Regions from separate parts of the Benzoatithermus flavus genome, predicted to be linked through region 2. Evidence: riboswitches for the same ligand, from Rfam matches in the RefSeq annotation. Region 2 holds a riboswitch; the other holds the start of a gene.
What was found. Region 2 has a riboswitch for thiamine pyrophosphate ahead of thiM (hydroxyethylthiazole kinase). Riboswitches for the same ligand answer to the same signal wherever they lie in the genome.
Positions count from the first base shown of each region.

Region 1: it holds a riboswitch for thiamine pyrophosphate, as region 2 does, so the genes downstream of both, thiO (glycine oxidase ThiO) here and thiM (hydroxyethylthiazole kinase) in region 2, are expected to answer to the same signal.

Region 1 covers NZ_JBBLZC010000008.1:27,725-31,347, forward strand. Annotated here, with positions in the region: gene U1T56_RS09680 (thiamine phosphate synthase) at 1-125, opposite strand, end outside; gene thiG (thiazole synthase) at 122-916, opposite strand; gene thiS (sulfur carrier protein ThiS) at 920-1,126, opposite strand; gene thiO (glycine oxidase ThiO) at 1,123-2,265, opposite strand; TPP riboswitch at 2,305-2,407, opposite strand; gene U1T56_RS09700 (MFS transporter) at 2,450-3,623, opposite strand, start outside.
Region 2 covers NZ_JBBLZC010000004.1:203,174-206,796, reverse strand. Annotated here, with positions in the region: gene U1T56_RS06120 (Tim44/TimA family putative adaptor protein) at 1-180, shown strand, start outside; gene mltA (murein transglycosylase A) at 192-1,400, shown strand; gene U1T56_RS06110 (hypothetical protein) at 1,527-1,901, shown strand; TPP riboswitch at 2,171-2,282, shown strand; gene thiM (hydroxyethylthiazole kinase) at 2,327-3,112, shown strand; gene thiE (thiamine phosphate synthase) at 3,109-3,623, shown strand, end outside.

The DNA.
Region 1 (3,623 bases), on a different contig from region 2:
TCCCTCTCGCGCAGGCTCACCCAGCGGCAGCCGCCGGCGAGTGCTGCCGCCACCACCTGCTCGAGCGGCCGGGACGCGAGCTTCCGGTCGGTGATCAGCAGCAGGCGATCGGGCAGCCGGCTCACTCGATGAGACCGAGCTGCGGGCTCGACGCCTCGGCGTAGCGTCGCCGCGGGATCCGTCCGGCCGCCCTGGCGCCGATCCCGGCCTCGACCGCGTGGCGCATGGCGGCCGCCATCCGCACCGGATCGTGCGCCTTCGCGACGGCCGTGTTGAGCAGCACCCCGGAGCAGCCGAGCTCCATCGCGAGCACCACGTCCGAAGCGGTGCCGATCCCGGCATCGAGGATCACGGGCACGCCAGCGCGGCTGCAGATCAGCTCGAGATTGTAGGGGTTCAGGATGCCCATGCCCGAGCCGATCGGCGAGCCCAGGGGCATCACCGCGGCGCAGCCCACGTCCTCGAGCCGGCGGCACAGGACCGGATCGTCGGTGCAGTAGGGGAGCACCACGAACCCATCGCGCACGAGCGCCTCGGCTGCCGTCACGAGCTGCTCGGCATCGGGGTAGAGCGTCTCCCGGTCGCCGATCAGCTCGAGCTTGACCCAGCTCGTGCCGATGGCCTCGCGCGCGAGCTGGGCGGTAAGGACGGCATCCTGGACGGTGGTGCAGCCCGAGGTGTTGGGCAGGAGCCGGTAGCGGTCGCCCAGCACGTCGAGCAGGCTGCCGCCATAGGCATCGAGGCTGATCCGCCGGATCGCCGCCGTTACCACCTCGGCCCCGCCGGCCTCGAGGGCGGCCGTCAGCACCTGTTGATTCGGGTAGCCGGCCGTTCCCATGAACAGCCGCGAGCGCAAGGCCACCCCTGCAATCTCGAGCCGGTCGCCGCTCGGGGCGCCGTTCGTCTGCCCGTCCATGGCTCAGCCTCCGACGGAGAGGCGGATGATCTCGACGCGATCGCCCTCGGCGAGCCTGGCTCTGGCCCATTCCTGCCGGTGCACGACGACACGGTTGACCGCCACCGCCAGGCCGCGCGCCCGCTCCTCGAGCCCGCACTCGCGCAAGAGCTCGGCCACCGTCTCGGCGCGCACGGTCTCCTCGCTGCCGTTGATCCGGACCTTCTTCATGCCGATGCCTCCTCGCTCATGGCCGGCGCTCGCGACCCGTGCCGGGCGAACCGCTCGAGGCCGAAAGGCCGGATCTCGGGCGGGCGCTCGCCCGTGAGCACGAGCCGGGCCGTGGCCTCGATGGTGATGGGTGCGAGCAGGATGCCATTGCGGTGATGCCCCGTCGCCACCGTCAGCCCCGCCACCGGGGTCGGGCCGATGATCGGCGCGTCGTCGGGCGAGCCCGGCCGGAACCCGACCCACATCTCCTCGATCGGCAGCTCCTCGATCGCCGGCAGCGCCCGCCACGCGCTCTCGAGCAGCGCCAGTACGCCGCCCGCGGTGAGCGTCGCATCGAAGCCTCTCTCCTCGACGGTCGCACCCACGATCAGCCGCCCGTTCCGCCGCGGCACCAGATAGACCTTGGGCGCCCAGACCACGTGGCGCAGGAGCGGTGCTGCCGGGTCCATCCGCAGCGCCAGCATCTGCCCCTTGATCGGCCGTACCGGCGGCAACGCTTCCGGCGGGATGCCCTGGATCCGCCGCGACCATGCGCCCGCGGCGAGTAGCACCGCATCGGCGGGCAGGCACCGCTCGGCCGCGCGCACGCCCGTCACCCTGCCACCCTCGATCACGACCGCCTCGACCGGGGATGCCTCGTGCAGCCTGCCGCCCGCCGCCGTGAACGCCCGGACCAGCGCCGTCACGAGGGCGCGGTTGTCGACCTGATGGTCGTGCGGGCTTAGGACGGCGCCGGCGATCCCGGGCCGCAGGAACGGCTCGCGCTCGCGCAGCTCGCGCGCCCCGAGCCAGCGCAGCTCGATCCCGAGCCGCTCCTGGAACGCGACGTTGGCCCGAAGCCTGGCGAGATCGTCGCGGGTCAGCGCCAGAACGAGGGTGCCCTCCTCGCGCAGGTCCGGATCGATGCCGGTTACCGCCCGCAGCTCCTCGGCGAAGCCGGGCCACATCGCCTGGCTCGCCCGCGTCAGTGCCAGCAGGCCTTCCTCGCCGGGCTCGGTCTCCACCCCGGCCGCCAGCATGCCGGCCGCGGCCCAGCTCGCACCTCGTCCGGCTGTGCCGGCGTCGAACAGATCGACCGCGCAGCCGGCCTGCACCAGGCGCCAGCCGACGCCCAGGCCCACGACACCGGCACCGATGATGCTCACCCGCTGCGGGTGCTTCGCCGCAGCCTCGAGGACGGGTTCGATCGGAGCTCTCCGTTCGCTAGCATTACCTAGGTCACGTTCCGTGGGTATGCTCTCAGCCGACCGGCGATGCCGGTCAGCACCCCAAAGCTCGTGCCCGCATAGTCCGCGATCGGCGCTCCCGAGGCAAGCCCCGGCGTCAGGTCACGAGACGGTCCCGCTCTCTCAAGGCAGGAAACCAGCGTGCCCACAGGCCCGCGACGACCAGCGTGCCGATGCCGCCCACGACCACGGCCGGCACCGCCCCGATCAGGGCCGCGAGCACGCCCGATTCGAACTCGCCGAGCTCGTTGGAGGCGCCGATGAACACGGCGTTCACGGCAGCGACCCGGCCGCGCATGGCATCCGGCGTCTCGATCTGCACCAGGGTCTGCCGCACGAACACGCTGATCATGTCGGCGGCCCCCATGACGAACAGGAAGAGCAGTGACAGAGGCAGGCTCGTCGAAAGGCCGAAGCCGATGGTGGCGAGGCCGAACACGGCGACGGCTTGGAACATCCGCCGGCCCGTGCGCCGCGACAGCGGCCGATGCGCCAGGAGCACCGCCATGACCACCGCCCCTACGGCCGGCATGCTGCGCAGGATGCCGAGCCCCCACGGGCCGACATGGAGGATGTCGCGGGCATAGATCGGCAGGAGCGCCGTCGCTCCGCCCAAAAGCACGGCAAACAGGTCGAGCGAGATGGCGCCCAGGATCGCCGGTCGCGAGCGGATGAACCGGATCCCGGCGAGGAGCCCGGTCCAGCTCGCCTTCTCCTGTATCCCTCGAACGCCGCGAGGGTGCATGGCGAGGAGGAGAAGGAAGGTGAGGGCGAAGCAGAACGTCGCCGCCGCGAACACGACCGTGCCGCCGAAGGCGTAGAGAACGCCGCCGAGTGCCGGCCCGGCGATGGTCGCGGTCTGCCAGGCCGAGGAGTTCCAGGCGACCGCGTTCTTGAAATGCTCGATGGGGACGAGGTTCGGTACCAGCGCCTGCCCCGCCGGGTTGGCGAAGGCGCGCGCCGTGCCGAAGAGCAGGATCAGGGCGTAGATCGGCCAGACCGGGGGCGTGTTCTGTCGGGCGACGAGGAGGAGCCCGGCGGCGCTCGCCATGGTGAGGGCATAGCAGAGCAGGAGCACGCCCCGCCGGTCGAACCGGTCCGCGACGTGGCCGGTGAGGAGAGCGAAGCAGATCGCCGGCAGGAAGCCCGCGAGACCGACGAGCCCGAGGGCCAGGGGATCGCGGGTCAGATCGTAGACCAGCCAGCCCACGGCCACGGTCTGCATCTGGATCGCGAGCGCCGAGAGGAACCGCGCGGCGCAGTAGAGCGCG
Region 2 (3,623 bases):
GCCAGGATCACGGTCCGGTTCACGAGCGAGCAGATCAACGTCACCCGTGATGCCGCCGGCGAGATCGTCGAGGGCGACCCGCGGCGGATCGACACGGTCGTCGACGTTTGGACCTTCGAGCGCGACGTCCGCTCGCGCGATCCGAACTGGCAGCTGGTCGAGACGGGCGTGTCGATCTGATCCGATCCGACGTGATCGGCCGGCTTCCCCTCTCCGCACGACTCGTCGTGGCGCTCGCAGTGCTGCTCGCGCTCGCCGTGGCCTGCACCGAGCGGAAGAAGGGGCCGCCCGCCCTCGAGCTCGAGCCCGTGAGCTTCACGGCCCTCCCCGGCTGGGAGGACGACGATCCGCGCGAGGCGCTGCAGGCCTTTCGCGCGAGCTGTGGCCAATTCGCGCGCCAGGCGCCGGAGACGCGCCTCGGTGGAGCCGGCGGCTTCGCCGGCAGCGTCGCCGACTGGCTGCCCGCCTGTGTGGCGGCGGATGCTGCCGCCCGGGTCGGGACGCCCGAAGCGGCGCGCGCGTTCTTCGCGGCCGAGTTCGTTCCCTTCCGGGTGACGGACCGCGGTGACCCCGAGGGCCTGTTCACGGGCTACTACGAGCCGCTGCTCTCGGGCTCGCGCACGCCCGATGCGCGCTTTCGCTACCCGCTCCTGAAGCGGCCGGCCGATCTCGTCACGGTCGATCTGGGTGCCTTCGATCCCGAGCTCGCCGGGCGCCGCATCGCCGGCCGGGTCGAGAAGGGCAGGCTCGTTCCCTATCCCGATCGGGCGAAGATCGAGAGCGGTGCCCTTGCCGGCCGCGACCTCGAACTGCTCTGGGTCGACGATCCGATCGCGCGCTTCTTCCTCGAGATCCAGGGCTCGGGCCAGATCCGCCTCACGGACGGCGAGACCGTCCGGGTCGGCTACGCCGATCAGAACGGTCATCCCTATCGTGCCATCGGCAAGGATCTCCTGGAGATGGAAGCGATCCCCAAGGAGCGGATGTCGATGCAGGCGATCCGGGAATGGCTCGAGGCCCATCCCGACCAGGCACCCGAGGTGATGGCGAAGAACCGCTCCTACGTGTTCTTCCGCGAGCTGCCGGACCTCGCGCACGCTTCCGGCCCTCTGGGTGCCCAGGGCGTGCCGCTCGTTCCCGGCCGGTCGCTCGCGGTCGACCGCAAGTTCCTGCCGCTCGGAGCACCGCTCTGGCTCGACGCGACCGCCCCCTATCCCGACGGCAACCGGCCGCTGCGTCGTCTCGTCGTGGCCCAGGACACCGGGGGCGCCATCCGCGGGCCCGTGCGGGGCGACCTGTTCTGGGGGGCCGGGCCTCTGGCCGAGCATCTCGCCGGCCACATGCAGAGCCAGGGGCGCCTGTTCATCCTCCTGCCGCGGCGGCTGGCGCCGACGAGCTGAGCGTCGGCTGTCCCTCGCGCGAGGAGAAACCGATCCGGAGCGCTCCTTGGTATGCTGACGGGTCCGGCACCGGGCAGGCTCCGACCGGTTATGCTCCGCAGCCACCACGATTAGGGAGCTTTCCCCATGAACAGGCTCTGCCACCGCTCGGTGGTGCGGCTCGCCCTGTTCGTCGCACCGCTGGCGCTCGCCGCCTGCGCTGGCTCGTCCTCGGATCACGGCCGCGGTATGTTCGGCCTCGGCTCGCTCACCGGGAGCGACGAAGGCCGCTCCATCAGCTACCGCTGCAACGACGACCGGAGGCTCCGCGTCACGCTCAACGAGGATCGTGACCGCGCCACCGTCGAAGCCGGCGACAGGACCTACCGGCTCCGGCTGCGGGACCGGGAGGGTGACGAGCGCCGCTACGGTGAGGACAACGTGCAGCTCACCGTGGGTGACGGAAGAGCCTATCTGCGGGTCGCGGGCGGGCGCGACTATGCCGATTGCAGGGAGATCTGAACGGGTGCGAGCAGCTGCGGCGGGCGCGGCCGACAGGCGGCGAAAGGGCACGCGCCGGAGACCATGGCAGTAATCGCGTACCCGGCGCTTCGTCTCCTGCGTCGGGCCGAACCCGCCACTGGCCCGAAGAGCCGAGGAAAGCTCGCCGGCTGAAGCCTCGACCACCTCGACCGTCTCATCCGCGGCCGAACGCTGGCCCGTTCACCCGATTGTCCCGGGCAGAGCGCGCCGCGCCATTGCCAGCCGCAGCCTGCCTCTCTACATAAGGTCGCATCTCATCGGGGTGTCCGGACATTCCGTCCGGGCTGAGAGGTGCTGCGGCACGACCCGTCGAACCTGATCCGGCTCATACCGGCGAAGGGAATTGAGATGCCGAATGCCGCCTTGGTCACCGATCCCTCGCCTCTTCGTCGCGCGAGGGAGGCATGACGGTCCCATCTGTGCCCGAACCGGCCGCGGCGGCGCCCGCCGCCGTGTTCCCGGCCGCAGCCGGGCTCCTCGCACGGGTGCGCGAGGAGCGGCCCATGGTCCATTGCCTCACCAATCCCGCAGCGCTGACGCTTTCGGCCAACGTGCTCCTCGCCGTCGGTGCCGAGCCCAGCCTGAGCGCCGATCCCGAGACGGTCCGCGACTTCGTCGCCGGAACGAGCGCTCTCGTCGTCAATCTCGGTATGCTCGATCCCGCACGCGAGGCGGCGATCCTCGCGGCGACCGAGGCGGCGCCAGAGCTCGGCCGGCCCTGGCTGCTCGATCCCGTCAAGGTCGAGCTGAGCCCGAGCCGGCGGAAGTTCGCCCGCCGCCTGCTGGCGCGCCGCCCGGCCCTCGTCCGTGGTAACGCGGCCGAGATCGCGTGCTTCGCCGAGGGTGGGGATCCCCGAACGCTCGCCTGCGCCGCCGGCACGGTCGTCGCCCGGACCGGACCTTCGGATCTCGTCACGGACGGGGCGCGCACGGCCGAGATCGCGAACGGCAGCCCGCTCATGGCCGCGGTCACGGCGGTGGGCTGCGCCGCTTCGGCGCTGGCCGGCGCCTTCCTCGCCATCGAGCCCGATTCTTGGACCGCCGCCGTGGCAGCGCTCCTCGTCATGGGCGTCGCGGGCGAGCTCGCCGCTGCCCGCGCGCGCGGCCCCGGCAGCTTCGCGGTCGAGCTTCTGGATGCGCTCTACCGGCTGGACGAGCGCGATCTCCTCGAACGGGGACGGGTGCGATGAGCCCACCGCTCGATCTTCGCGTCTACGCCGTGCTCGACCCGACCCGCTGCCGGGAACGGCCACTCGCCGCGATGGCGGCGGCCGCAGCACGGGGTGGCGCCACCCTCGTCCAGCTCCGCGACAAGCGCACCCGGACGCGCGAGGTGGTGGCGGCGGCGCGGGCCGTGCGGGCGGCGCTCGAGCCCTTCGCCGTGCCGCTCCTGATCAACGATCGGGTCGACGTGGTGCTCGCCGTGGGTGCTGCGGGCGTGCATCTCGGCCAGGACGACATGGCGCCCGAGGATGCGCGGCGCCTGCTCGGACGCAAGGCGATCATCGGTGCGACGGTCCATCATCCGGACGAGGCCGACCGGATCGAGTCCGGCATCGTCGACTATGCCGGCATCGGGCCCGTGTTCGTCACCACCAGCAAGGCGAGCGAGGACCCGCCGATCGGACCCGCCGGGCTCGCCCGGCTCGTCGCCCGGCTGCACGGCAGGCTGCCGCGCTTTCCCTGCTGCGGCATCGCCGG